DNA from 3 places in the Neobacillus solisequens genome. Region 3 is predicted to be linked to each of the others. Evidence: predicted binding sites of a transcription regulator. Region 3 holds the regulator's gene; each other region holds the start of a gene.

Region 1 (10,115 bases), on a different contig from region 3:
ACAGGGCGTCTTTTCGCATATCCATCGGCGTCGTACCTGCATGATTAGATTCTCCGGTAACCTCAATTTCATAGCAGGCCATTCCGACGACACACTCCACCACACCAATGGAAAGAGTTTCTTTTTCTAGAATCGGGCCCTGCTCAATATGCATTTCCAAAAATGCCGTTGCCTCTTTTAGTCGATTTTCAACTTCTCCCTCGTATCCAATCGCTTTTAATGCTTCTCCAAAGGTAACACCTTCTGAATCTCGTTTTTGCAGCATTGTCTCCTTATCAAATTTTCCAGATATGACTCCCGATGCCATCATGGACGGCTCAAATCGGGCTCCCTCTTCATTTGTAAAATTAACAATAGTAATTGGAATTTTTGGTTTTATGTTATTCTCCACTAAGGTTCGTACCACTTCCAGCCCCGTGATGACACCTAATACGCCATCAAACCTACCGCCTTTTTTGACTGAATCGAGATGTGATCCTATTAATATCGGCGGTTTATTCTCTTCACCCATCAAGGTGGCATACATACAACCCATATCATCAACCTTGACCTCGAGATCTAATTCTTCACAGCAAGTTCGAAAATAGTCTCTTACACGCCGATCCTCCTCTGACAGCGATAACCGGGTAACCCCATTCTGTTCTGTTATTCCAAACTCAGCAAATCGTTCCAGCTCCTGCTTAAGTCTTTCCCCATTTATCAATAACTTTTGTTTTTGCATCTTGGAACACTCCTTGTTTATAAAATGAGATTACGATTCCTTCATTCTTTGTTCTCTTGGAGTCAATTCTTCGAATTCCATCTGACCATCAAAATATAGAAAAGATAATTTGTTATTTATCATAATATTCAGTCTAATTTAATTATACAATAACCTATTCTCTTGTCATTAGACAAAACATCAAACCCTTTATCTATTTATTTTTATAAACTGTACAGTCTAAATCCTTCATTTTAGAATTTGCAAGCGCTATACTAGTTGGAGATGTCTTTTTAGGAGGTATGAACGTGTCTAAAACACTCACGGACATGGTCCCGTTATCTAATGGTATCCAAATGCCCCAGCACGGGTTTGGTGTTTATAAAATTACAGAAATGAAGGAACTGGAGAGAGCAGTGCATAAAGCATTGGAGGTTGGCTATCGTTCTTTTGACACAGCTCAAATGTATCAAAACGAAGGCTTGCTTGGCGAAATTTTACATCAAAGTTCTTTTGCACGTAAAGATCTATTTATCACGACAAAAATTAATAACGGAAATCAAGGCTATGACCAAACGCTGTTTACTTTTGAACAATCGCTGGCAGATCTGCAGCTTAGTCAGCTCGACCTATTGCTTGTTCACTGGCCTAGTGAAAAGCATTTTTTTGAGACATGGCGTGCTTTTGAACAGCTATATGAGGAAAAAATGGTCAGGGCTATTGGCGTATGTAATTTTCAAATGCACCATCTCGAAAAATTAAAAACAAAAGCAAACATGATGCCGATGGTGAATCAAATTGAAGTTCACCCTTATTTAATTCAAACGGAACTAAGAGAATATTTGAATGAAAACCAGATTGCAGTAGAGGCATGGAGGCCGCTTGCCCGTGGCAAGATCTTGAACGAACCTATTCTGGAAGAATTGTCTCAGAGATATAACAAAACTCCTGCACAAATTGTACTGCGCTGGCAATTACAACAAGATTCCATCTTTATCCCAAAATCAAGCACACCTGCTAGAATCGAAGAAAACACAAATATTTACGAATTCGAACTCACCATGGAAGAAATGAACAAAATCTCAAGTCTCAATAAAAACCTGAGGACAGGTCCAGACCCTGACAAAGTGTACCCTACTATTTAAAAAAATGGGTGCCTGTCACCATCCGTGGACAAATGTCCACAAGTGGTGACAGGCACCTACTTCTAGTTTTTACCATAACCTCTAATTAAGAGGGTGAATATTCCCAATGTTCCATACTTTATATAATTGAAAACAAAAAAAATAGTACGTTATCTGATAATTCTTAGGTAAAATATAGTTATTCTACTAAAAATTATTATATAAGGAAGAATCATATTCGCAGGACTTTAAAGGGGGGCTTTAGCTATGATGCTGAAGGCCAGACTCTACGACGGTTCATTATTTATGACTGCCTTGGTGATCGCTTTTAGTTCATCCCATTTGTTGGTAAACAACTCTACATATATGAAGGTACTAGCAATCTTCTTATTTTTCTCTTGTTTGTATTTTCATCTGCGGGTCTTTTATAAAAACGGAAGTACCAATATTGAATATGGAATCAGTTACAATCTAGCCATCGTCCTATTTACCGGACCTTTGGGATTGTTTATTTTTGAATTTATCTACCGATTTTTGGTTTATTTTTATAGAAAAGCAACGAAGACGGCAGATCCAAGTGAACTATCTGATACCTTTTATAATATTGGCTGTCATGTAATCACCAATATTTTCGCTTATTTTTTATTTCACCAATTTCATGGTGTTGTTCAATCTTTCCCTTTTGGTTTTTGGATATTAATATTCTTATTGGTTTGTTTCTCTTCTTACCTTTCTGGTTTTTTCTTGGTAATTGTCTTTCGATTAGCTGGGGAACCTCACTCGTTTAAGGAAGCTATTGATTTTATTTTTAGGGGTATCAGCTTTCTTGATTATGGGAAAGTAGCCGTTTCCAATGGAATGTTGTTACTATTTTTACAGTCAAAGCAATGGGAAATGTTAATAAGTCTATTTATCTTAAACTATATTGTCAGCCGTTCCTTTTACTCCAAATCACAAAGCATTCAGGATAAGCTGGAACGGGATCAATTTGAGCAAATGGCCTATACAGACTTTTTAACAGGTGTATATAATCGTACTTTTATGGATAAAAAAATGACGGAGCTCAATGAATCAGGAGAAAGTTTAGCAATAGTTGTAGCTGATATTGATAACTTTAAAAGCATTAATGACAATTACAATCATGCCGTTGGCGATAAAGTCATTCAGCACTTTGCAGCTACTCTTAAAAACTACTTATGGAAGGACGACTTTCTCTTTAGAAGCGGGGGGGAGGAATTTACACTCTGCCTTCGAAAGAAAACATTTGACCATTCCACAAATTTAATCAAATCTATTATAAAAGAATTAGATAGTACCGCCGTTGAAGCCGAATACAACGGGGAACTAATTTCAATCAAATACACAGCATCATTTGGCCTTTACTACTACCAAGTCAACAGCCAATTCCCAGTAGAAAGAGCCTACATCCAGGCTGACGAACTCTTATACCAATCGAAACAACGCGGCAAAAACTGCCTTTCCGCCCAAAACGGGCTTCATAACCAAAAAGAAGTGGTATAACCTTTTGAGGTTGTAACCACTTCTTTTTGGTGCATAAGGGTGACAGGCACCACAAAAACACATTTGTCCGCGTACGGCGGACAAATGTTTCGATGTCTCTATTAAGATACCCTTTTTAAGTTTTTAAATTGTCCTTTGGATAGGACAGTTTTTTCTAACCGATGGCTAAGGATTCCTGCAAGAACGGTAAGGATTATGTCTTTTGGCAGAGGTGGGACCATCCATAGCCAGGCGAGTTTGTAGGAGAAGCCTTCTGGTGCTGCTGCCCAGAATTTGTATCCGTAGTACATCCAGTTTGTTCCGAAAAGGTAGTTGATAGTAATCCCGATAAGTGCAGCAGTGATGAATGCAGTAAGACTTTTTTTCTTTTCAACGATCTTCCCAACAACGTAGGCCGCAATGATAAACGAAAGTATAAATCCAAATGTTGGCTCTATTATCATCATTGGACCTGATTTTAAATTCGCAAATACTGGTACTCCTACCAGTCCGACAAACATATAGACGATCATGGCAATAGATCCTAGGCGGCTTCCCAGTATCAATCCTGCTAAAATCGCAAAAAAGGTTTGTAAGGTAATCGGCACTCCACCGACCTGCAAAAATGGAGCTATCGTAGAAATATTAGCGCCAATTCCCATTAAAGCCACAAACATTCCCACTAGCGTTATATCCAGTGCAGTTAATTTTTTCATGATAAATCCCCCATCTATAAAAAATTCTATAGATTTAAAATAAATGGTTTATCAGATATATGTCAACTTATTTTTAAAATTAGTTAACAAAAAAACTTCATAAAAATAAAACCCAGGCTCATACACCTGGGTTTTCTCCACTATTTATTTCAAAGAATTTAAGCTCACTGCAAGTTTTGCTCCAACTACTGCGTTATTTTTTACAAGAGCAATATTAGATTCTAAGCTCTTTCCGCCTGTTAGTTCTTTTACTTTTGCTAACATGAATGGGGTAACTTCTTTTCCGGAGATCTTTTTCTCTTTTGCTTCCTTTAAGGCTGATTCAATGACGTTATTAATCGTTGCCTCATCCATGGCATATTCTTCAGGGATTGGATTAGTAATCACGGCTCCACCTTTAAGATTTAAGTCCCACTTTGTTTTTAATGTAGAAGCAATTGTTTCCACATCATCTGCACGCACGTTAAGTTGGAACTCGCTGGTACGTGTATAGAAGGCTGGAAGGACATCTGTTTGATAGCCGATTACCGGAACACCCTTTGTCTCAAGATATTCCATTGTTAGCCCTAAATCAAGAATTGATTTAGCTCCAGCGCAGATAACGGCTACATTGGTTTGTGCTAATTCTTCTAAATCAGCTGAAATATCCATCGTAGTTTCAGCACCACGGTGTACACCGCCAATGCCTCCGGTAACAAAGATCTTGATTCCTGCTAATTCAGCACAGATCATTGTTGCTGCAACTGTTGTTGCCCCCATCTTTTTCGTAGCAAGTAGATACGCTAGATCACGGCGAGATGCCTTGGCCACATCTGTGCTTTTCCCGAACATTTCAAGTTCTTCATCGGACAGACCGATTTTAATCTTTCCATCTACAAGTGCAATTGTTGCTGGAACAGCACCATTGTCCCGGATGATTTGTTCTACTTCACGAGCAGTCTGAACATTTTGAGGGTAAGGCATTCCGTGTGAAATGATAGTCGATTCAAGGGCAACAACCGGCTTCCCTTGCTCCATTGCCGTACGTACTTCTTCTGAAAAAGTTAAATATTGTTTCATGATAATTCCTCCATGTCTTTTAGAAGTTGTGTTGCTGTAAGATCCTGACGAACAGTGTAAGCAGATTGCAGTGTTTTTGATGCATTGACTGCTCCTGCTTTAGCTATATCTTGCAAACTTTTCCCATCCAGCCATGAAAAAATAACTGCAGATGAGAAGGCGTCGCCTGCCCCAGTTACATCAACGATTTCTTGCGTTGGAACAGCCGGGATACGGAATATTCCTTCTTCGTTATTGCCAATCATTGCGCCATTTTTTCCATTTGTGATAATTACGTTTTGGACTCCGCGAGAAAGCCAGCTTTTTATGGCCTGCTGCCAGTCCTGATTGGTTTCAATTTTAATATTAAAATATGTTTCCGATTCATCCCGGTTGGTAATCATCCAGTCCACCCCAGTTAAATCGTCAGGCAACCGGTTCATTTTAGGGGATGAAACGGGAATCAATACTAATGGTCTTTCATGTTTATTCGCAAATTGAGTTAGGAATTGAAGCGTTTCTTTTGGACAATTTAAGTCAGCAACTATACATCTGGCACGACTTAAGAGAGCTTCCTGTTTTAGAAGTTGCTCCGTCTTGATTTCTTCATACACTTCCATGTCCGCCAACGCGATAATCAATTCTCCGTCCCTGTCAAGGACAGCTGTGTAGGAACCTGTTGCCATCCCTGGTATTTTGGATACCTGATCAAGATTCATATAAAGCGCCGACGTTTCCTCAATAAATGCCCAATCGCTGTCGGTACCACAGGCAGTTAACAATGTCACATCCAATCCCAGACGTCCAAGATTTTCAGCTATGTTTCTGGCAACCCCACCAACACTCTTACTAGATTCGATCGGGTTAGAGGTCCCGAGCTGTGCTTTATCTTTCACTTGAAGCTTCCTGTCCAGATTTGCCCCGCCGATGCAAACAATTTGTTGGGAATCATTTAAGATATAAGCGCGACCGATAATATGTCCTTTCTTGATAAGTCCAGAGATAATATTAGCGACTGAAGGACGCGATAGTCCAACCGTTTCCGCTAGCTCTTGTTGAGAAATATAAGGATCCTTTTGAATGAATTCAAAAATCAATTGCTCCTTCTCCGTCATTCTCTCTGACCCTGACAAAACATCACCCCCTGCAATTGGTGAAAAACAGATTTTAAACATTTGTTTATCTTTCAAACTTATGTTTAAATTGTACTCCTGTCTCTTCACTTAGTCAACCCTATTCACACTATTAACCTAAACAAAATTGTAACATCCCATTCACTGTCCACAGGTGGAGGACAAATGTCCACGAATGGTGCCTGTCACCATATTCAAGAAATAGTGTTCTGGCATAAAAGGAATATTCCTTATGTTCACGAATATAAAGATTATGGTATGTGAATCACGTTTGTTTGCTGAAGGAGGAGTTAGGATGGTTGAAAAGGAGTTATTAGTTAGAAGTTTGGCGGAGGTTAGGGAGCAGCTATTGGGTGAGCTAGAGGGTCTTGGGTTTGAAGCAGTGAATGCAAAACCTAGTAAAGATGAATGGGGTGTTGCTCAGGTTTGTCATCATCTTTATTTAGCAGAGAGAGCTTTTACTCAAGGTATTCTGTATGGACTTAATAAAGCAGATGGTCAAAAAGTTGAAGCAAAACCGATTCAGGCATTAACGGACCGGTCTATGAAAAAGCAGGCACCCCCAATAGTTATACCTAGTGAAGATCCTATGGAAATCCCACAAATTCTACAGCTATTGTCAGAAGCGCGGACTGAGCTGTTGCAGGTTCTCAACACACTTAAAGACGACTCATTGTTAGAAACAAAATCAGCGAAACACCCCGTTGTTGGCTATGTTCCCATTTACCAATGGGTAGAAAGCATATACCTTCATGAACTGCGTCATATTGATCAGATAAAAGAAATCAAGGTACTCATCCATAGTAAAAAGAAATAAGAATTTAGATTCTTCCTTGGCTCATTAGGCTTAATCTTTTCTGCAAATAGGAGTACGTCCTCCTTGAAAAAAAGACTATTATGTATATATAAAAGACCTACCATTCTTTAGTCTTGGGAATTGGTAGGTCTTTTCATCTTTATAGCTAAGGAACATATCTCTAATCAAAACACTTTACAAATCACTAATAACGATATAGCTTGCCTTGATCGGACCATGAACGCCGACTACCAGATTTAGTTCGATGTCAGCGGAATTGCTTGGGCCAGTGATAAAGTTGACACAGGAAGCAATGGACCCTGTTTGCCGATAAGTTTCCCGCATTTTCACCGCAGCTTGAGTGATGCGCGGAACAAGAGTGCTTTTTGGAATTAGCATAATCGATGTGGCCGGCAAGAAACTGACTGTTCTGCCTTTGTCTTTATTAGAGAAGAGCACAACCGTTCCTGACTCAGCAAGTGTGATTTCACTGATGGTGATGCCAACATTGGCCCGCTCCGCACATCGGACATTCCCCTCCCCCAAAGTGTAATCCCATTCAAACACATCGATACCTTGTGATGGCCACTCCTTCTTCAGCAAAGCATCAAGCCCCCATTCGGAGAAACGAGAATCCTTCCAAGTGACAACAGGGCCTCCACCGTAACCTTCAACAACTTCATTTAAAACAGAAGATAAACCATCCTGATTCGTTTCATATAATGTCGTGTGGATTTTTTTGCACTGGACCCTCATAATTTCCAAAAGTTCGTCCTGACTGACTCCCTTGAAAACCTCATGTTGAGGCTGGAATTTCCAACTAGGCAGAGGAATCGGCTCAGTCATGCGGGGCCGGTTAAGACTCCCGGCAATTTTATTTAAAAATTTATCGCGATTTAGGATATTTCCGCTCGTACTCATACTCATCCCTATTTCCCTTCCTTTTCGCGGTTTTTGAACCAATCTCGGAATCTTTCCTTATTTGGTGCCGGGAAATCGCGAATGTCCGTCCAGGCTTTCAGCGGGCCTGGTCCCTTAGAGATTTTGTCCCCGTCCGTAAATGGATTCATTGCCGCAGAAGCCATTTTTGATCCCATTTTATAAAGGATCGGTGATGCAGCTCCAAGCCCAAAGGCCTTCATTAACAATTTTTCCGAAAAAGGTGCTTTGCCTTCACGCTCTACAATCACTTGACGATGTTTGTGCAGCAAATTATGGAGCGGAATCTTCACCGGACATACTTCCGTACAGGCACCGCATAGAGTCGAAGCATATGGGAGCTCCTTATAGTCATCATAGCCGCCAAGAAGCGGCGTAAGTACAGCACCCACTGGCCCTGGATATATCGAACCGTAGGAATGTCCGCCAATGTGCCGATAAACTGGACACACATTGATGCAGGCACCGCAGCGAATACATTGCAAGATGGACTGGAACTCGCTGCCAAGAATATCGGACCGCCCGTTATCAACGATGACAAGGTGAAATTCCTCCGGGCCATCGACATCCAATTCTTCACGTGGGCCCGTCAATACCGTAATATAGCTGGTCAGCTTTTGCCCAACTGCGCTACGTGTCAGCAAGCTGACCAGCACTTCCATTTCCTCAAAAGTCGGAACAATTCGTTCCATCCCCATCACGGTTATCTGTGTTTTAGGCAGCGCTGTTACAAGATCCGCATTACCTTCATTCGTCACTAGAGCAAACGAACCTGTTTCAGCCACGGCAAAGTTACAACCAGTGATTCCAAGGTCCGCAGAAAGAAACTTCTCCCTGAGAGTGACGCGCGCATGGTAAGCTAGTTCTTCCGGTTTTGTTGTTTTCGTATAGCCAATTTTTTCCGCAAATACTTCACGAATCTGCTCTTTATTTTTATGTAATGCCGGAACGACAATATGTGAAGGCGGATCATGATCATCGAGCTGGAGAATGTATTCGCCAAGATCCGTCTCTACGACATCACAGCCTTCCTCCTCAAGCATCGTATTCAAGCCGATTTCCTCAGTCACCATCGATTTAGCCTTAACAATTTTTTTTGCGTTCTTACGCTGAACTACCCCACGGATATATTCGTTGGCCTCCTCCTTCGTCTGTGCAAAAAAGACATGGCCTCCACGTTTAGAAATATTATCACTTAATTGTTCTAGATAATAATCCAAGTGTTCCAGGACATGTTGTCGGATTTCTTCTCCATGATTGCGCCAGTCCTCCCAGTTGCTCAGTTCATCGGTAGTGACCATCCGTCTTTTCACACCCATTCCATCTTGGGCACCGGCCACTGCCCCACGCATAAATTCATCCTGGATCCCCTGATCGACACGATCATGAAATTTTTCCCTGCTCGTTTTCATCGACATTTGGCTTTCCCCCATTTATGAAAATTAACGGCTATTTAACACTTCCGCGATATGCATCACCTTGATAGGCTTACCAAGCCGTTCCATTCGTCCACCGATATTCATCAAGCAGGCAGCATCGGCACCAATCAGAACTTCCGCACCGGTTTCTTCAATATGCCGAACCTTTTCATCCACCATTTGCTCGGAAATAGCAACATTCTTCACAGAAAAAGTCCCGCCAAAGCCGCAGCACTGTTCTTTTCCCGGTAATTCCGAAAATTTTAAGCCCTTAACATTATTTAATAGAATCATAGGTGGTTCCTTCACGCCAAGAAGCCTTGTCATGTGGCAAGAGGTATGATAAGTGACGGTACCTTCAAACTTTGCCCCAACATCCTCTATTCCTAACACCTCTACGATAAATTGGGTTAATTCATATGTTTTATCCGCCAATTTTTGAGCTCTTGGCTGCCAAAGGGGATCCCCTGCGAAAATATGTGGATACTCATGGAACATGAAGGCGCAGGAACCGGACGGAGAAACAATGTATTCGGCATGCTCAAATGTTTCAATCATCCGCTTCATCGCCTCTTTTGTTTCTTTCACATAACCGCTGTTATAGGAAGGCTGGCCGCAGCAAACTTGCGATTCTGGGAAATCAATTTCACATCCGAGCTTTTCCAACAGCTCTACAGTCGCTTTTCCTGCGTTGCTCCGGAACATATCAACAATACATGTTGCAAACAGTGTAACCTTCATTCTTTGCTCC
Region 2 (10,115 bases), on a different contig from region 3:
ACCTTTAGGAGCCTTGGTATCTTTGGTTATCTTGGCCATTTCAAGTGCCTTGGAGTTTGCCCAAACTGAATGATGGTCAATAGAAAGGAGAATGACAGGAATGTCGGAAACAACCGCATCTAAATCCTCTTTCGTCGGGCCGGGATTTGTCCCATCTTTTTGTTCATATGGGCCATTTACCCAGCCTAGCCCTGTAATAATGTTAACATTTGGATTCTTCTTCCTATAGTCAGAGACGGCTTTAATGTATTCCTCATGACTATCCAGATTTGAAAGATCTACTTCGAATAGTTTTGTAAGCCATAAACCCGGGATATGTGTGTGACCATCCATAAATCCTGGAGAAACCATTTTTCCTTTTAAATCAATGACTTTAGTGTTTTTTCCCACATACTTTTCTACCTCTTTGGTGCTGCCGACAAAGACAATCTTTCCATCCTTTGCGGCAACGGCTTCAGCTGTAGGCTGATGATCTTCCATTGTGTAGATCATACCGTTCTTCAGAACCAGGGTAGCTGCTTCATCCGATTGGGTTGTTGCCTTTTTTGAGACTTCTTGATCTTTTGTACAGCCATTTAACAATGGTAACAGCAGTACAAGAATAGCAATCAAAAAATGTGGCCACCGTTTTCTTTGAATACTTTCCATCATAATGCCCCCTATATTTTTGTCACTTACAGGAGTCATTATAAAGTCTCGCGTAAGGCTAGAGTAAACGGTTTCAAAACATAAAAAGCTACGAAATGGTGAACATTTCGTAGCCTGTTTTCTAAACGATTTTCCTTTGAATGGGAATCTGGATTTCATAATAAGCTTCATCATATTGGTCTGTTAAAGAAACATCAACCTGCATAATTCGAACGGCGTTACCGGTAATAACATAGCCATATTTATCACAATAATCCAATAGTTTTTTGAGCTGAATCAGCATTTTTTCCCATACGAGGCCCGTATGGTAGGAACAAATATATAATCCTTTTTCTAGTTTTTGAGTGGAGTACGGCGAATCTTCATCCTGAATCAATATGAATAATTGAGATTGATAGGAACTAAGCTGATCGGGAATATCTGAAGTTTGTCGAAATTCATCAAAGTACTCTTTATAAATAATGTCGCCAAATTTATTACTGGCCAGTACTGGAATGGCTCCTTCAATCATATTTTCAAGCTCAAGAAATCCAAAATAGAGACTTTCATAATCGTTCCAACTCACTGGCTTTTCTAGCTGAATATATTCACGTTCTTCAAAGTATTTAATGACGATATCTGTGTCTTTATAGCTGTTTTTAAACTGTTCAATATTGGTTAATCGGATATTCAAAATATGATGAATATCTTGCAATTCCCTGATTTTTTTCTGAATATCGCTCATGGATTTCTGTAGAAATTGAATCGATTGATCGACGTTCCGATTCGTTAGAAATAGCTTAATTTTCTCTAGGGAAAAACCAATATTCCTTAATTCCTTGATTGTTCCGAGCACTTCATACTGTTCAATGGAGTAATAGCGATAGCCGGAATGGGGGTCAATATAATCCGGTTTCAACAAGCCGATTTTATCGTAATGCCGTAATGTATGGATGGTTACGCGTCTAAGCTTTGACATTTCTCCAATACTCAACTTGCTTTGCATAGGTTTTACTCCCCCGATATCCTTACTATAACTCTACTTTAAAATGAATAAAGAGACATTGCAATACCAGACTATGAATGCTTTATGTCCTCAAAACGAATCATGCCGATAATACTAGTATTTACCACTATATCCCTGCCATACCATCAATTAAAATAGAATTATCATAATATTTTAATAGGAGAGGCAGGTTAAAGGGATGAAGCCACATGTCCACCATTTGAAAAAGCATAACGGCTTTAGGTTCTTCTTTATTATTTTCTTGCTGGTTAGCTACTTCACCACATATAGTGTGACGGAAGCAGCCACGTCAGATCGAAAAGCACCAACAGCACCGACAAATCTTCGTACAACCGGGATCACAAGTTCAAGTGTTTCTTTGGCATGGACGAGCTCGACTGACAATGTGGGGGTTACTGGGTACGATGTTTTCCAGAATAATAAAGTAATAGGGAAGACTACATCCACGCAATATACGGTTAATAATTTAACGGCCAATACCACTTACAGCTATTTTATTAAGGCACGGGATGCAAGTGGAAATATATCTTCTTCAAGTAATATTATAAAGGTAACCACTCCCAAAGTGGTGACGGATCTGGCGCCGCAGGTTGGCAATATCCAGGTTTCACCGATTGCCAGTGACGGAAAAACCGTTAGTGGAACCGTTACCTTATCAGTCAGTGCAAGCGATGATAAAGGAATTAGCAAGGTGGAGTTTTATAGCAGCAATGGCGGCTATTTAATCAAATCCCTGACTTCCGCACCCTATAGTGTAAGTTGGGCCACGAATCCCTGGGTGCCGGATGGAGAACAAATATTAAAGGTCGTAGTTTACGATACTGCCAATCAAATAGCACAGGTTTCAAGGACTGTCATTGTAAAAAATACCGTAAGTGCGGTACAGAGCGCCTACAAGATGGTTGGATATTACACAAGCTGGTCAACATATTCCAATTTTCAAGTGGCAAACATTGATGCATCCCAAATAACACACTTAAACTATGCCTTCGCTAACATTTCTACGGATGGAAAAATAGCTTTGGGGGACTCATGGGCAGATGTAGAAAAGCCATTTTCAGGAGATACAACCACACAGCCTTATAAAGGAAACTTCTATCAATTAACCAAATTGAAGCAGTCCTATCCAAATTTAAAAACTTTAATTTCTGTTGGCGGCTGGACTTGGTCAGAAAAATTCTCGGATGTAGCTTTGACCGACCAATCCAGAACAATTTTTGCGCAAAGCTGTCTGGACTTTATCAGAAAATACGGTTTTGATGGAGTGGATATAGACTGGGAATATCCGGTTGCCGGGGGAGAACCAGACAATGTGAACCGCCCCGAGGACAAACAGAATTTTACGCTTTTGATAAAGAAAATCAGAGAAACCTTTGATGCCCAAAGCGCTGTGGATGGGAAAAAATATATTGTAACGATCGCCGGAGGAGCAGGCAGGAGCTTTGCAGCAAATACAGAGCTGAATTTACTTCAGCAATATGTCGATTATATGAATCTGATGACCTATGATTTTCATGGTGAATGGGACACCTTAACCGGTATGAATGCTCCGTTGTACCGAGATCCTGAATCAAAATTTACCGGCGAGTGGAGTGTTCAGGATGCAGTGCAACTTTATATCAATAACGGTGTGCCTGCCAATAAAATAGTCATGGGCATGCCGCTATACGGAAGAATCTTTAATCAGGTAACAAATTTGAATAACGGTTTGTACCAATCTTATTCAGGTGGAGGGTCTTCCATTAGTTACGCCAATATAGAGGCGAATTATCTTAACAAAAATGGGTTCATGCGTTATTGGGAGACCGATTCAAAAGTACCGTGGCTATTTAATGGCTCACAGTTCGTCAGCTATGATGACCTGGAATCAATCGGCTATAAAACTTCCTTTATCAAATCGATGGGCTTAGGTGGCGCTGTAATGTGGGAGCTGAGTCAAGATCCTAATAAGGTTTTGGCATCCAAGATTTATAATGATTTGAAATAAATCAAGATGTACTATGCAAACCGGATTTATTTTTGTTGCATTTTTCTGGATTAATTTCTAGAATTAATTAACAGAACAAGAATAAATGAGGTGTACCCTTTGATTGTAATTGAATATTTATCGGCGTTGATTTTGCCGGGGTTATTAGTTCTCCTGTTCACACGGGTCACTTACAATCGGATGATCGGCCTGATCTTGACTGTCGCCCTAATCGCAGGATCTGCCTATAAAGGTTATACAAATACATTAGTCCTTATCGTCATTGATGCTTTTTCACTAACAGCCGGTTTCTGGCTTGCGTCAAAATTGAAACCAAAAACAGCGAGAAAAAACGAATCATAGTCTGCCCGTCATGTGGCAGGCTTTTTATTTTATAAAAAAACGAATATTAGTTCGCATATTGTTGGTTTGTTTTTGGGTGAATGTGGTAGAATGATAATATTGAAAACGGAGATTCAAAAACAGTAACTATAGAGATGAAAAACGGGAGGAACCTGTTCGTGAAGGACCAATTTGAATTAGTCTCAAAGTATTCGCCTCAGGGGGATCAGCCGGAGGCCATCAAACAATTAGTCGAAGGCATCCGCAACAACAAGCAGCACCAAACCCTGCTTGGCGCCACCGGTACAGGAAAAACATTCACGATCTCCAATGTTATTAAAGAAGTAAACAAACCGACACTTGTCATCGCCCATAATAAAACACTTGCAGGCCAGCTCTACAGCGAGTTTAAGGATTTCTTCCCCAACAACGCGGTAGAGTACTTTGTCAGTTACTATGACTACTATCAGCCGGAGGCCTATGTTCCCCAAACGGATACCTTTATTGAAAAAGATGCCAGCATCAACGACGAGATTGATAAATTACGGCACTCAGCAACATCTTCCCTGTTTGAACGGAAAGATGTCGTCATTATTGCCAGTGTTTCGTGTATTTATGGCCTCGGTTCCCCAGAAGAATATCGGGAAATGGTTGTGTCATTAAGGACCGGAATGGAAATGGAAAGGAACGAGCTGCTGCATCGCCTCGTTGATATCCAATATGAACGCAATGATATCGACTTTAAACGGGGGACTTTCCGCGTCCGTGGTGACGTTGTCGAGATTTTCCCGGTTTCCCGTGATGAACACTGTATTCGAGTGGAATTATTCGGAGATGAAATAGATCGAATTCGTGAAGTTGACGCCCTCACCGGTGAAATTATTGGTGAGCGCGAACACGTGGCGATTTTCCCGGCGTCTCACTTCGTCACCCGGGAAGAAAAGCTGCGTGTGGCGATTGAAAATATTGAAAAAGAGCTTGAAGAACGCCTTACAGTTTTAAGAGAAAATAATAAATTGCTTGAAGCCCAGCGTCTCGAACAGCGGACTCGTTATGATTTGGAAATGATGCGGGAAATGGGCTTCTGCTCCGGAATTGAAAATTACTCGCGGCACCTGACATTGCGTCCTGCTGGATCAACACCATACACATTATTGGATTATTTTCCAGAAGACTTCTTATTGGTGATTGATGAGTCGCACGTAACCCTGCCTCAGGTTAGGGGGATGTTCAACGGGGATAAAGCCCGAAAGGAAGTCCTCGTGGAGCATGGATTCCGTTTGCCTTCAGCGCTTGATAACAGGCCGCTTACCTTTGATGAGTTCGAAAAGCATATAAACAATATTATTTATGTTTCGGCTACGCCGGGACCATATGAGCAAGAACATACCCCAGAGATGGTGGAACAAATCATCCGCCCAACTGGCTTACTTGACCCAACCATCGATGTCCGGCCGATTCAAGGCCAAATTGATGATCTGATTGGTGAAATCCAGGATCGGGTTAAGAAAAATGAACGGGTTCTAATCACCACCCTTACGAAAAAAATGTCAGAGGACCTGACGGATTATCTAAAGGAAATCGGAATTAAGGTGCAATACCTTCATTCTGAGGTGAAAACATTGGAACGGATTGAAATTATCCGCGAGCTGCGTCTTGGCAAATATGATGTTCTAGTCGGAATTAACCTCCTTCGGGAAGGGATCGATATTCCGGAAGTATCGCTTGTGGCAATATTGGATGCTGATAAGGAAGGCTTCCTTCGTTCAGAACGTTCGTTGATTCAGACAATCGGCCGTGCCGCACGTAACGCCAATGGACACGTGATCATGTATGCGGATCGCATGACAAATTCAATGGAGCTGGCAATCAGTGAAACCAAGCGTCGTCGTTCCATCCAAGAAGAATACAATTTAAAACACGGCATCACCCCGAAAACAATCCAAAAGGATATCCGCGATGTCATCCGTGCCACTCATGCTGCCGAGGAGCAAGAGGAATACAAACCAGCTGCATCGTTTGGCAAGATGAACAAAAAGGAACGGGAAAAGTTGATTGCCGATATGGAAAAAGAAATGAAGGCCGCCGCCAAAGCGCTTGACTTTGAACGCGCTGCGGAGCTTCGCGACCTTTTATTTGAATTGAAAGCGGAAGGATAACTAGAATCATGGTAATGGATAAATTGATTGTAAAAGGTGCAAGAGCACATAATTTGAAAAATATAGATATCACCATTCCAAGAGATAAACTTGTCGTGCTGACCGGGCTTTCCGGATCTGGAAAGTCTTCGCTCGCCTTCGATACGATTTACGCGGAAGGACAGCGACGCTATGTTGAGTCACTCTCCGCATATGCCCGTCAATTCTTGGGACAAATGGATAAACCGGATGTCGATACCATTGAAGGGTTGAGTCCTGCCATTTCCATTGATCAAAAAACCACCAGCCGCAATCCACGTTCAACCGTAGGAACGGTAACGGAAATCTATGATTATTTACGTCTATTATTTGCCAGAGTCGGCCATCCCACCTGTCCTAATCATGGTATCGAGATCTCCTCGCAAACGATTGAGCAAATGGTCGATCGGATTCTGGAATACCCGGAACGGACAAAAATGCAAATACTCGCACCTGTTGTTTCCGGACGCAAAGGAATGCATGTGAAAGTATTTGAAGATATTAAAAAGCAAGGATTTGTCCGTGTTCGTGTGGATGGAGAAATGCTAGATCTTAGTGACGAGATTGTTCTGGATAAAAATAAAAAGCACTCAATTGAAGTTGTTGTCGACCGGATTGTCGTTAAGGATGGGGTTTCTGCTCGTTTGGCCGATTCATTGGAAACGGCCTTAAGTCTTGGAGAGGGAAAAGTCATTGTCGATGTAGTTGACGGGGAGGAGCTAATGTTCAGTGAAAACCATGCCTGTCCTCTCTGCGGTTTTTCAATCGGGGAATTAGAGCCAAGGATGTTTTCTTTTAATAGCCCGTTTGGTGCTTGTCCTGAATGCGATGGTTTAGGCTCCAAGCAAGAAGTCGATATTGACTTAATCATCCCTAACAAGGAATTAACCCTTAAGCAGCATGCAATTGCCCCATGGGAGCCGACTAGCTCACAGTACTATCCGCAACTGCTTGAAGCAGTTTGTAATCATTACGGAATTGACATTAATATTCCAGTCAAAGACATTCCAGAGAACCAGATGGATAAAATTCTTTATGGTTCCGGCAATGACAAAATCTATTTCCGTTATGAGAACGATTTTGGGCAAATTCGTGAAGGGTATATCGAATTTGAAGGTGTCCTCCGTAATGTGGAGCGTCGATTTAAGGAAACCAGCTCCGATTTCATTCGTGAGCAAATGGAAAAATACATGGCTCAACAGCCATGCCCAACCTGTAAAGGATTCCGCTTAAAGAAAGAAACGTTAGCTGTTCTCATTAATGGGTACCATATCGCTCATGTGACTGATTTTTCAATTGAAGAAGCGCAGCAGTTCTTTGCGAACCTCCAGCTTTCCGAAAAAGAAAGGCAGATTGCCAGATTGATTTTACAGGAAATCAATGAACGGCTCGGCTTTCTTGTCAATGTCGGCCTTGATTACTTAACTTTGAGCCGCATGGCCGGAACGCTCTCAGGGGGAGAAGCGCAGCGTATTCGTTTAGCGACCCAGATTGGCTCCAGACTAACCGGAGTTCTCTATATTCTTGATGAACCGTCCATCGGACTTCACCAGCGTGATAATGATCGCTTAATCGGCACCCTGCAAAATATGCGTGATATCGGCAATACACTAATTGTCGTCGAACATGATGAAGACACGATGCTGGCAGCAGATTATTTGATTGATATTGGTCCTGGTGCGGGTGTGCATGGCGGAGAAGTTGTTTCCGCTGGAACACCTTCAGAGGTTATGGCTGACCCGAACTCATTGACCGGGCAATATTTATCAGGAAAGAAATTCATTCCTCTTCCATTAGAAAGACGAAAATCAGACGGCCGCTTTATTGAAATTAAGGGTGCGGAAGAAAATAATTTAAAAAATGTATCGGTAAAAGTGCCACTAGGCATGTTTGTCGCTGTTACCGGTGTCTCTGGATCAGGAAAAAGTACGCTCATCAATGAAATTCTCCATAAAACCCTGGCGCAAAAACTGAATAGAGCTAAAACAAAACCAGGAAAATTTAAGAGTATAACCGGAGTAGACTATCTTGAAAAAGTCATCGATATCGATCAATCACCGATCGGAAGGACACCACGCTCCAACCCGGCCACCTATACAGGGGTATTTGACGATGTTCGTGATGTTTATTCCTCCACGAATGAAGCAAAGGTGCGCGGTTATAAAAAGGGCCGTTTCAGTTTCAATGTAAAAGGCGGCCGCTGTGAAGCCTGCCGCGGCGATGGAATTATTAAAATTGAAATGCACTTCTTGCCGGATGTTTACGTTCCGTGCGAAGTATGTCATGGAAAACGCTATAACCGGGAAACTCTTGAAGTGAAGTATAAAGGAAAGAGCATTGCGGACGTACTCGACATGACGGTTGAAGATGCCTTGAAATTTTTCGAAAACATTCCAAAAATCAGCCGCAAGCTGCAAACGATTTATGATGTTGGCCTAGGTTACATCAAACTTGGCCAGCCGGCCACAACCTTGTCCGGCGGGGAAGCCCAGCGTGTGAAGCTCGCATCCGAACTGCATCGCCGTTCCAATGGTAAATCCTTCTACATTTTGGATGAGCCGACAACCGGACTTCACGTTGACGATATTTCGAGATTGCTCGTTGTCTTGCAGCGTCTGGTTGAAAATGGGGATACCGTACTGGTCATCGAACATAATCTCGATGTCATCAAAGGGGTAGACCACATTATCGACCTCGGTCCGGAAGGAGGGGACAAAGGAGGTACCATCATCGCCAGCGGTACCCCAGAAAAGGTCGCCGAAGTAGAGGGTTCGTATACCGGAAAGTACCTAAAGCCAATCCTCGAGCGCGACCGTTTAAGAATGCAACAACAAATTGAAGATAAAAGCATCATTAAAGCATAGAGCTGGAATCATTAGGGTATTATTTACAAATTACACATGTATTGACGTATGAATTAGCATACGTCTTTTTCTTTTTGATCCATGTTTTGCTCGTAGCTTCTTGACCTCCTTTAGTTATGACAATTAGGATTTGTTAGTTCAACAACAATTACGAAGCTGTATAAATGGGGAAATTCTGTAAAAACTAACAGTCAATGAATAATGCGAAACAGGTGGGGAGCAATGACATATCAAGAAGGATTAAAACAAATCGATCTTGCTACAAAACAAATTAGTGAAGCCAATCATTTAATTGTTGAAGCAGTTATGAATGCTTTTTTTTTCACTTGGCAATGGTGGTTAGCGTTAGCCATGATTGTGGTTCCATGGGTTATTTGGGGCATATTCCGGAATCGTGAGAGCTCAGCTCGTATATTTTCCACTGGTTTATTGATTATGGTATTATCAGAAATCCTTGATACGATAGGCGTTAGTTTTGGCAAATGGGCATATCCAGTGAAAGTAGTACCTGTAGCAACATTAAACTTTTCCTATCGACTTTCTGTTTTACCTGTATTTCTAATGCTGTTATTGCAATTTAAGCCAACCTATCATCCATTTGTAAAAGCCGTTTTTTTTGGTGGATTAGGAGCTTATGTAGGTATGCCGTTATTGGCAATGATCGATTTATACAAAAAAATTGATTGGTCTTTTACCTATTCATTTTTTATTTTAACTGTATTCTATTTAATTGCTCACTGGTTTCTTCGATTAAATACATATAAAGAAATCAGCTAGTTCAATACAAGAGCGAACACTTAGGGTGGTCGCTTTTTTATATGCCAATTTGATGAATGGATTTGCCTGAATTTTCCCAGAAACTGCCGAAATTATCGCAGAAACTGAGGGGATATTCTAGCGGAAACTGGGAATTTCGCAAAAACCGGCGGGAATATCGTAAAAACCGGTGGGGATATCGGAAAAACAGGCGGGAATATCTCAATAACCGGCGGGTTTCCGTTCCAAGTACGCGGGAAAGGCCAAAAATCTCTCGAGGCCCTCGCTCTAAAAATTGCTGAATCCCCAATTCCTACAAAAAAATTAACGAAACTTTCCAACCACCTAATCGTACA
Region 3 (10,115 bases):
GGCATGGATGAAATGAAAAAGACAATAAAAGAAATTTATGCTTGGATCTATGTAAATAAAAAGCGGGAAGAATTGGGGCTGAAGGCCCGAAAACAGGCGCTTCACATGATGTTTAAAGGAAATCCCGGCACTGGAAAAACAACAGTTGCCAGGTTGATTGGCAAATTGTTTCAAAAAATGAATGTCCTTTCCAAAGGACATCTCATCGAAGCCGAAAGGGCTGACCTTGTAGGAGAATACATTGGCCACACCGCTCAAAAGACAAGGGATCTAGTAAAGAAGGCACAAGGTGGAATCCTTTTTATCGATGAGGCCTACTCTTTGGGGCGAGGTGGGGAGAAGGATTTCGGTAAAGAGGCGATCGACACACTCGTCAAACATATGGAGGATAAACAGCATGAATTTATCCTAATTCTTGCAGGGTATTCACGGGAAATGGACTATTTTCTTACCCTCAATCCGGGCTTGCATTCCCGTTTCCCGCTGGTCATAGATTTTCCCGATTACAACATTGATCAATTGATGGAAATTGGGGGTAAAATGTTAGTGGAACGAGAGTACGCCTTAAGCCATGAAGCCGAGAAAAAACTGAAAGATCACTTGAATTGGGTCAAAGCCGTCCTAAGTCCCACCAGTTTTTCGAATGGCCGTTATGTCAGGAATGTCATTGAAAAATCGATCAGGACCCAGGCTATGCGACTCCTGATGATAAACACTTATGATCGACACGAATTAATGACGATAAGAAGTAATGATTTAGTGTTTGATGAAGATTAAAAAAATCGACGGAGCTAAGGGTTCCGTCGATTTTGCTATTTTGCTACTATAAATTGGTTTCTATTCGGCGAGTTGGCAATTTCCATTTAAATGTATAGGATAGTATGCGCAGCCCTGTAATGATGATGAACAACGTGTATAATTCCCAGGTCCGATCGGCTACTTTTAGTCCGATGACCAGACCGGCAAGAATGGCCCAAACGGCATATATTTCAGATCGCAATACACTCGGCTTCCTTCCAGCTAATAAATCGCGAATAATCCCCCCGCCACTTCCAGTTAACACAGCTGCAACAAGGACTGCACTTAACGGATGGTGCATATTTGCTGCATACATAGCGCCTTGAATGGCAAAGGCTGATAACCCGATGGCATCGAAGAGATTCCCCCATTTTTGCCAATGCCGCAGCATGTTTGTTGGAAATAAATAAACAGCAGTGATCGATAATAGCGCAATTTGAAAAAATAAACCTTGTTCCCATAGAGCGGAAACTGGTACACCGATTAACAGGTTCCGAATTGCTCCGCCACCAAAAGCAGTTACTATACCCAGAATATATACCCCTAAAATATCATATTCTTCTTCCATCGCAACGATCGCACCGCTGACCGCGAAGGCAATCGTTCCAATCATACTTAATACTTCCCAAGTCATCATTCTCCGTTTTCCCCTCATAGATGTTTTTTACATTTTAGATAAAATTTTATCACTGACAACAAATATTTCAACCATATTTTATGGAAAATTAGAGTATTGTGATCTTTTTTGCTATCATGGTAATTAGAGCCTTTTGGAAGGGAAGGATGCTTTTTGGAACAAAAGGAAACAAAGGAAAAAGCAATACTGGTTGGTGGTCAAACACAAGAAGATGATGACCTGCGCTTTCAATATTCCATGGATGAATTAGAATCATTGACCGAAACTGCCCAAGGAGAAGTGGTGGCGACGCTGGTCCAAAAACGGGAACGGCTGCATCCAGCAACTTATATTGGAAAAGGGAAAGTGGAAGAATTACGGGTTTTGGTGGAAGAACTGGAAGTTGAATTAGTCATTTTTAATGATGAGCTCTCTCCTAGTCAAAAACGAAACCTTGCTGCAGAAGTGGATGCTCGGATTATTGACAGAACGCAATTAATTTTAGATATTTTTGCACAGAGAGCTCGTTCTAAAGAAGGGAAACTTCAGGTAGAGCTTGCCCAGCTTCAATATATCTTGCCTCGTCTTGCGGGACAAGGTATCGCTCTTTCAAGACTTGGAGGCGGTATCGGTACGAGAGGTCCCGGGGAAACGAAACTGGAGTCAGATCGCCGTCATATCAGACGTAGAATTGATGATATCAAGAGTCAACTTTCTGTCATTGTTCAGCACCGGGAGCGGTACCGTGAACGGAGAAAGAAGAATAAAGCATTTCAAATTGCCATTGTCGGTTATACAAATGCCGGTAAGTCTACGCTGTTTAACCGCTTGTCAGAAGCAGAGTCCTATGAAGAAAATCAACTATTCGCTACATTGGACCCAATGACACGTAAATTAATTTTACCAAGCGGATTTCTTTCCCTCATTACCGATACAGTTGGTTTTATACAGGATCTGCCAACTTCACTGATTGCCGCTTTCCGTTCCACTCTTGAAGAGGTGAAAGAAGCGGACTTAATTCTGCATGTGGTCGATATGTCCAATCCAGATTATTTTCATCACGAAAAAACGGTCAATAAACTGCTTAAAGACTTAGAAGTAAAGGATATTCCACAATTAACCGTTTATAATAAACGCGACGTCCAGCACTCAGATTTTGTCCCAACAGCAGAAACACCAACCGTATTTATCAGCGCTTTCGATCCTGAGGATCGTAAAGATTTAAAGGTGAAATTGGAAAAGGTCGTCACGGAGATGATGAAGGCCTATGACGTAAAGGTGCCTTCAACTGAAGGCAAATTGCTTTCTCAATTAAAAAATGAAACCATCTTAAGGGAATTATCCTTTGATGAAGACACCCAGCTTTATCGGTGTAAAGGTTTTTCTTTACCCGAGTCGCAAATTGCGGGGCAATTAGAGAAATTTAATGTATAGTTAGGAGTTATAAATATGTTTCATCAGTTAAAAAATGGGGAAAAACTGCAGCAGATTGTTGAAAAGGTCGAACATCAAATTGCTGCTGTACATAAGGAAATCGATGAAAGAATCGACGCTAATCAATTCCGTGTCTTACAAAGCTTTCAAAAACACAGAGTAAGTGAATCTCATTTCAATCCCACTACTGGATATGGGTATGATGATATGGGCAGAGATACATTGGAATCTGTATATGCGGATGTATTTGGAGGAGAATCCGGACTTGTTCGTTCACAAATCACTTCCGGCACCCATGCCATTTCCACGGCATTATTTGGCGTGCTCCGGCCAGGTGATGAACTGCTGTATATAACAGGCAAGCCTTACGACACTCTTGAAGAGATTGTGGGTATTCGCGGTAATGGGGTTGGTTCCTTAAAGGATTTCGGCATTACTTATAATCATGTGGACTTGACTGAATCAGGTCATATCGATTGGAAGTCAGTAACAGAAAAAATAAAACCAAACACGAAAATGATTGGCATTCAACGCTCAAAAGGTTATGCCACTAGACCTTCGTTTACAATCGATGAAATCGGGGAAATGATAAAGTATGTTAAAGAAATCAAGCCAGAGGTAGTCGTTTTTGTTGATAACTGCTACGGAGAATTTGTAGAAGACAGGGAACCATGCCATGTCGGTGCCGACTTAATGGCTGGTTCATTGATCAAAAACCCAGGCGGTGGCATTGCAAAGACAGGGGGATATATAGTCGGTAAGGAAAAATGGGTAGTAGCCTGTTCATACCGATTGACGGCACCTGGGATTGGTCGGGAGGTTGGCGCTTCCCTTTATAGTCTTCAGGATATGTACCAAGGATTTTTCTTAGCTCCACATGTAGTGGGACAGGCTTTAAAAGGAGCCGTCTTTACTGCAGCAATACTTGAAGAATTAGGGTTAAATTCATCCCCAAAATGGGATGCGAATCGAACCGATCTAATACAATCTGTTCAATTCGATGACCAGGATAAGATGGTTGCTTTCTGTCAGTCAATCCAATTTGCCTCACCGGTAAATTCCTATGTAACCCCGTACCCAAATTATATGCCGGGTTATGAGGATGATGTGATCATGGCAGCAGGTACATTTGTGCAGGGAGCCAGTATTGAACTTACAGCTGATGGCCCTATAAGACCGCCATACGTTGTCTATGTCCAGGGGGGGCTAACATATTCCCATGTAAAGATTGCTATTCTCTTGGGGATTGATTCTTTGGTTGAAAAAGGATTAATACATTTTTAATAGGGGAAACATACGAAGGCGGCTCATAAATAGGGCTGTCCTTTTTAAGTTCTATTTATATATTCTAAAAAATATAACAAATAAAAAATTTAAAATAAAAAACCATGTTAGATTTCCTTACATATTGTTGACATATTTTCTTACACCAAATATAATAGCAATATGAATTAGCAAAGAGGAGGAGAAATTCAAGTGAGCGGAAAAGAAATTCGCCGTTCCATGCCATTGTTTCCAATCGGAACCGTTATGCAGTTAACCGAATTATCTGCTAGACAAATTCGATATTATGAAGAGCATCAATTGATTTCTCCGGCCAGAACCGATGGAAACAGACGTCTTTTCAGTTTGAATGATATTGATAGACTCCTAGAGATCAAAGATCTAATTGACCAAGGAGTCAACATGGCGGGAATTAAACAACTATTCTTGGTAAAAGAGCAACATGCTAGTGAAACTGAACAACAAGTTAAAAAGGAAAAACGCGAATTATCTGATGAAGAACTTAGAAAACTACTGAGAAACGAGTTAATGCACTCAAATGGTAGATTTAACCGTTCATCATTACGACAAGGCGATCTTTCACGCTTTTTCCATTAAATAAATTATTATTTGGAGGGTTTATCATGGCGAAGTATACGAAAGCTGATATTCAAAAACTCGCAAAAGAGGAAAATGTTAAATTTATCCGGTTGCAATTCACTGACATTTTAGGAACAATCAAAAACGTTGAAATTCCTATCAGCCAATTAGAAAAAGCATTAGATAACAAAATGATGTTTGATGGCTCTTCTATCGAAGGTTTTGTTCGTATCGAAGAATCAGATATGTACTTATATCCAGACTTAGATACTTGGGTGATTTTCCCTTGGACTGCTGAAAAAGGTAAAGTGGCACGTCTAATCTGTGATATTTACAATCCAGATGGCACACCGTTTGCTGGTGACCCGCGCAATAACTTAAAACGCGTATTAAAAGAAATGGAAAATCTTGGCTTTACTGATTTCAACTTAGGACCTGAGCCAGAATTCTTCTTATTTAAATTAGATGAAAAAGGCGAACCAACATTAGAATTAAACGATAAGGGTGGTTATTTCGACCTTGCCCCAACAGATCTTGGTGAAAACTGCCGTCGTGATATCGTCCTTGAACTTGAAGAAATGGGCTTTGAAATTGAAGCTTCTCACCACGAAGTAGCACCAGGTCAGCACGAAATTGATTTCAAATATGCTAATGCCTTAACAGCTTGTGACCAAATTCAAACCTTTAAGCTTGTTGTAAAAACAATCGCTCGTAAGCATGGCTTGCACGCAACTTTCATGCCAAAACCATTATTCGGAGTAAACGGTTCTGGAATGCACTGCAACCTTTCCTTATTCAAAAATGGCCAAAATGCATTTTTTGAACCAACAGGCGATTTACAATTGAGTGATACGGCTCGTCAATTTATCGCAGGAGTTATCAAACATGCTTCTGGTTTTACAGCAGTAACAAACCCTACAGTAAACTCTTATAAGCGTTTGGTACCAGGCTACGAAGCACCTTGTTATGTTGCATGGTCTGCACAAAACCGTTCACCATTAATTCGTATCCCTGCATCTCGCGGTCTAAGCACTCGTATCGAAGTTCGTAGTGTTGACCCGGCAGCAAACCCTTATCTAGCAATGGCAGTATTATTAAAATCAGGTCTTGATGGAATCAAGAATCAATTAACTCCTCCAGCTCCAGTAGATCGTAACATCTACGTGATGAGCAAAGACGAGAGAATTGAAGAAGGTATCGTAGATCTTCCTGCGACACTAGCTCAAGCTCTTGAATTACTTCAATCAGATGAAGTAATCGTAGCAGGTCTTGGCGAACACATTCTTGAACACTTTTTGGAAGCAAAAGAGATTGAGTGGGATATGTTCCGCACCGTCGTTCATCAATGGGAAAGAGATCAGTACATGAGCATGTACTAATATAGGGGAAGCCTTGGCGCTCTATGCGTCAGGGCTTTTTTATTTGAGTAGAAGTTTGCCTAGGAGGCATAGGTAAATATTGTTTTTTACAATTCATCCCTAAAATCTTTTGAATATTCTTCGTGCATATCAATCAATTCAATTTCCATTCATTTCACATTGACCATTTCTGGAGCTCTATTCCTAAACACCTCTGAATACCACTTTTCTTTCGATATTCGTCCTTCGATTAATGGCTTTTAATATCAAGAAGTTAGTAATATATACCTCTAAAGGATTTTATTTCCGATACATAGAATAAAAAAAGTACCAAAATGAAGGAGCTGATTTCGTTTTGAAAAAGTTTTGTATTTTATTAATTGTTTTAATTACAACTGGTTGTTCTGTTTTGGTAAATGAAAATGAAAATGTAAAGTGGTTTAAAGATGTGGATAAAGCTATTAATTATGGATTAAAAGAAGAAAACGTTCATAAAAAAGATGTTATAGGTAAAGTAAAGGACAACGGTGAATTATTTATTTTTTACAAAAAACAATTAAAGAATGGAATAGGATTAGGAGTTTCGAACATTAGTAAAAGGAACGGGAAATATACTTGGTATAGAGCCAATCCAGACGTCCTAGTAAATGTGTCTAAAATAAGTTGGGAAACAAAAACACTTTCAAATAAGAAGTTTGTCATTTTTACCGGTGTAACTAAAGATAAAAATATAGCAATCGAAACCAAAAAAGGAATGGTAAATCCTAAAATTGACTCCAATAATGGTATATATTATTATGTCGAATCAATAGAAAAATAGACACTACAAATCATTTTTACAATCTGTTTTTATCGATGTATATTTAAATGAAACTAGCTTACAGTATAGTAATTATGAAAATACCGGATTTACCAAAAAACAGGAAGGGGTGCGAAAGAGTCTCCCTAAAATAATTATTCCAAATGCAGCGTATTGGCAGGCAAGAGATTTGGTATTAGAGTTCGAAAAGCGTGGCTATAAAAAGTGAGGGAGTTGCCAAGAAATATATATGGACCTGGTGAACAACCTGCTGAAATAGATCCATATCAATTTGTTATTGAAACGACTTACGAACAAGCAAAACAATTAGTCATTGAATTGCAAAATCGCGGATATGATCGGACCTACGGTGAAAAAAATAGAGTTTTTTAGAATAGCCCCCGAATTTAGGTTAAAGTCCAAAATTTGGAGGTGTATGTTTTGTATAATATGTAAGTGATTATGAACCTATGAAAACAAAAAACCGGCACCTGCCGGTTTAATACACTTTAATGAATCTGCCGATAAACGCCGATTACTTTACCTAATATCGAAACGTTTTTCAAAATTATTGGTTCCATTGTAGAGTTTTCAGGCTGCAAACGAATATAATCCTTTTCCTTGAAAAATCTCTTACAAGTAGCTTCATCTTCCTCTGTCATGGCTACAACAATATCCCCGTTATTGGCTGTTTGCTGTTGTTTTACAATGACATAATCCCCATCAAGTATGCCAGCTTCAATCATACTTTCACCCATAATCTCAAGCATGAAAATATGTTCATCTGCTGGAGCAAGTCTTTCTGGTAAAGGAAAATACTCTTCAACATTCTCGATAGCTGTAATAGGTAGACCGGCAGTTACCTTACCAACAACAGGAACATTTACTACCCTATTTTTAGGAATATGTGCCGCCTCATCCACTTCTAAAATTTCGATCGCCCTAGGCTTTGTAGGGTCCCTTCTAATAAACCCTTTACTTTCTAATCTAGCTAAATGTCCATGGACAGTGGAGCTGGAGGCAAGTCCAACAGCTTCCCCTATTTCCCGTACAGATGGGGGATATCCTTTGCTTTTGACTTCTTCTTTAATAAATTCCAGGATATCCTGCTGCCGCTTTGATATTTTTACCATGATAAATTGCACCTCGCCTGGTTTTTCTTACCTTAATTATAACATGTTCGCTATCGTTATACAAACATAAGTTCGAAAATAACTTGACAACAAACAAATGTTCGTAATATAATCAAGGCAAATAAACGAACATACATTCCGTAAGAGGTGATAATGATGAAAAAATTATGGAGTAAATATTCATTTACTATTATTCTTGTTATTTTAAGTTGTTCTCTTGCATTCATACTTTCTGTGAAAAACCAAACGATCGATCAAGATAAATATGTAAAAGTAACAGTTTCTGAAGGGGACTCCTTATGGAAGATTTCCAAACAATATTCAGGACTTCATTCGCTTTCTAACGAGGAATTTGTTAATTGGGTAAAAAAACATAATGAAAACATCGGTGAGGAAATATACCCTGGAGAGAAGATAATGATCCCAGTAAGTAAAGACGAAACGACCAATCAATTTGCAAGTGTAGCAAATGAATAGAGGGTAATAGAATGAAAGCTATTATTTATTGTCGTGTAAGCACCAATAAAGAAACCCAGGAGACTTCATTAGAACGACAAGAGGAAGAATTAATACAGCTCGCTAATTTCCATCAATTTGAGATCGTCAACATTATTAAAGAAAAGGCAAGTGGTTATGATTTGGAGAGAGATGGAATTCTTCAACTTTTAGAACATATAAAGGATCAAAACATTAATGCGGTATTAATTCAGGATGAAACAAGAATTGGAAGAGGTAATGCCAAAATTGCCATCTTACACTGTATTTTAAAAGAAGGAATTAAGCTTTTTAGTATTTCACATAATGGAGAATTACAACTGTCGGAATCAGATTCTATGGTCCTGAAAATAGTCGGTATGGTTGAGGAATACCAAAGAAAATTACATAATGTGAAAATTAAACGTGGCATGAAACGAGCTGTTGAGCAGGGTTACAAACCACAGAAAAACTTATCAAACCAAGGGATGAATTCTGGACGAGAAAAATTGGAGATGCCTATCGATGAAGTAGTTAGGCTTAGAAAAAATAAGCTCACCTTTGCTGAAATAGCAGCTACCTTAAGAGGTTTCGGGTATCCTGTTTCAAAAGCAACTGTTCATCGTAGATACCAAGAATATATGGAAGAACAAGAAGAAAATCAATAATCTTGTCATTGCCTCTTTTTTCTAGTAAAATCTGTTGTTATCTAAACAGATTTTTTGAAAGGAATGGGCTTTATGCTATCCAAAGAGAAAATTGCCAGAATTAATGTATTAGCCAGAAAAGCAAAAGCGACAGGCTTAACCGAAATCGAGGCAAAAGAGCAATCAAAACTAAGAAGTGAGTATCTTGCTGCATTTCGTTCCAATATGATTGATACTTTGACCAATACTACTATTATCGACCCATTAGGAAACGATGTTACTCCAGAAAAAATAAAGCGTATAAAAAAGAATAAATTACATTAATACACAAAATGCTGTCTTGAACAGATTAATTTTTCATCACAATGGATTATGTTTTAGATGAAAAACAATTTGTTCTTGGGCGGCTTTTTTACATAGATTAGTCACTTCTGTGTCAAAATAAAGAACAAAATGACTTTCCTAGCTTAATTTGTTGTAATGTGTTGAATAATATGTAGATGCACTATAATATTAATGATGTGTGCTTATAAATCCTATTAGATGAAGAAAGGATGTAATTATGTTTAATACTATTGACGATTTATCCGTTACTACGATTCGCACGCTTTCGATTGATGCTATTGAGAAAGCAAACTCCGGACATCCAGGAATGCCAATGGGTGCCGCTCCAATGACATATGCTTTATGGACACGTTTTATGAACCATAATCCTAAAAACCCTCATTGGTTTAATCGTGATCGCTTTGTTCTTTCAGCCGGACATGGCTCTGCCTTGTTATATAGCATGCTACACTTATCTGGATACAACTTATCTATGGATGATTTAAAACAATTCCGTCAGTGGGGTAGCAAAACTCCTGGGCATCCAGAGTATGGTCATACTGAAGGAGTTGAAGCAACTACCGGTCCACTTGGACAAGGTATTGCTATGGCTGTAGGTATGGCAATGGCTGAACGCCACGTAGCATCTGTGTATAATAAAGATCAATA

What was found. The regulator LexA, encoded in region 3, represses DNA repair genes until DNA is damaged. The targets are predictions, from matches to a motif close to CGAACATATGTTCG.
Region 1: ACI3K6_RS13520 (carbohydrate kinase) is a predicted target of LexA. The motif match lies at 6,266-6,279, and genes of this name have one in related genera.
Region 2: uvrB (excinuclease ABC subunit UvrB) is a predicted target of LexA. The motif match lies at 4,024-4,037, and genes of this name have one in related genera.

Annotation. Positions count from the first base shown of each region.
Region 1 is NZ_JBKFGJ010000011.1:430,859-440,973, forward strand. Features, by position in the region: gene ACI3K6_RS13495 (Zn-dependent hydrolase) at 1-721, opposite strand, end outside; gene ACI3K6_RS13500 (aldo/keto reductase) at 1,003-1,845, shown strand; gene ACI3K6_RS13505 (GGDEF domain-containing protein) at 2,092-3,345, shown strand; gene ACI3K6_RS13510 (biotin transporter BioY) at 3,447-4,040, opposite strand; gene ACI3K6_RS13515 (pseudouridine-5'-phosphate glycosidase) at 4,185-5,099, opposite strand; gene ACI3K6_RS13520 (carbohydrate kinase) at 5,096-6,253, opposite strand; gene ACI3K6_RS13525 (DinB family protein) at 6,507-7,028, shown strand; gene ACI3K6_RS13530 (LutC/YkgG family protein) at 7,203-7,928, opposite strand; gene ACI3K6_RS13535 (LutB/LldF family L-lactate oxidation iron-sulfur protein) at 7,937-9,364, opposite strand; gene ACI3K6_RS13540 ((Fe-S)-binding protein) at 9,389-10,105, opposite strand.
Region 2 is NZ_JBKFGJ010000009.1:93,539-103,653, forward strand. Features, by position in the region: gene ACI3K6_RS09705 (amidohydrolase) at 1-648, opposite strand, end outside; gene ACI3K6_RS09710 (MerR family transcriptional regulator) at 770-1,633, opposite strand; gene ACI3K6_RS09715 (glycosyl hydrolase family 18 protein) at 1,833-3,641, shown strand; gene ACI3K6_RS09720 (DUF2198 family protein) at 3,744-3,983, shown strand; gene uvrB (excinuclease ABC subunit UvrB) at 4,142-6,121, shown strand; gene uvrA (excinuclease ABC subunit UvrA) at 6,130-9,003, shown strand; gene ACI3K6_RS09735 (CBO0543 family protein) at 9,226-9,780, shown strand.
Region 3 is NZ_JBKFGJ010000018.1:11,859-21,973, forward strand. Features, by position in the region: gene spoVK (stage V sporulation protein K) at 1-777, shown strand, start outside; gene ACI3K6_RS16705 (trimeric intracellular cation channel family protein) at 824-1,432, opposite strand; gene hflX (GTPase HflX) at 1,589-2,848, shown strand; gene ACI3K6_RS16715 (methionine gamma-lyase family protein) at 2,864-4,132, shown strand; gene ACI3K6_RS16720 (MerR family transcriptional regulator) at 4,325-4,729, shown strand; gene glnA (type I glutamate--ammonia ligase) at 4,756-6,090, shown strand; gene ACI3K6_RS16730 (hypothetical protein) at 6,425-6,889, shown strand; gene ACI3K6_RS16735 (hypothetical protein) at 7,103-7,261, shown strand; gene lexA (transcriptional repressor LexA) at 7,378-8,001, opposite strand; gene yneA (cell division suppressor protein YneA) at 8,158-8,478, shown strand; gene ACI3K6_RS16750 (YneB family resolvase-like protein) at 8,490-9,143, shown strand; gene ACI3K6_RS16755 (DUF896 domain-containing protein) at 9,216-9,446, shown strand; gene tkt (transketolase) at 9,685-10,115, shown strand, end outside.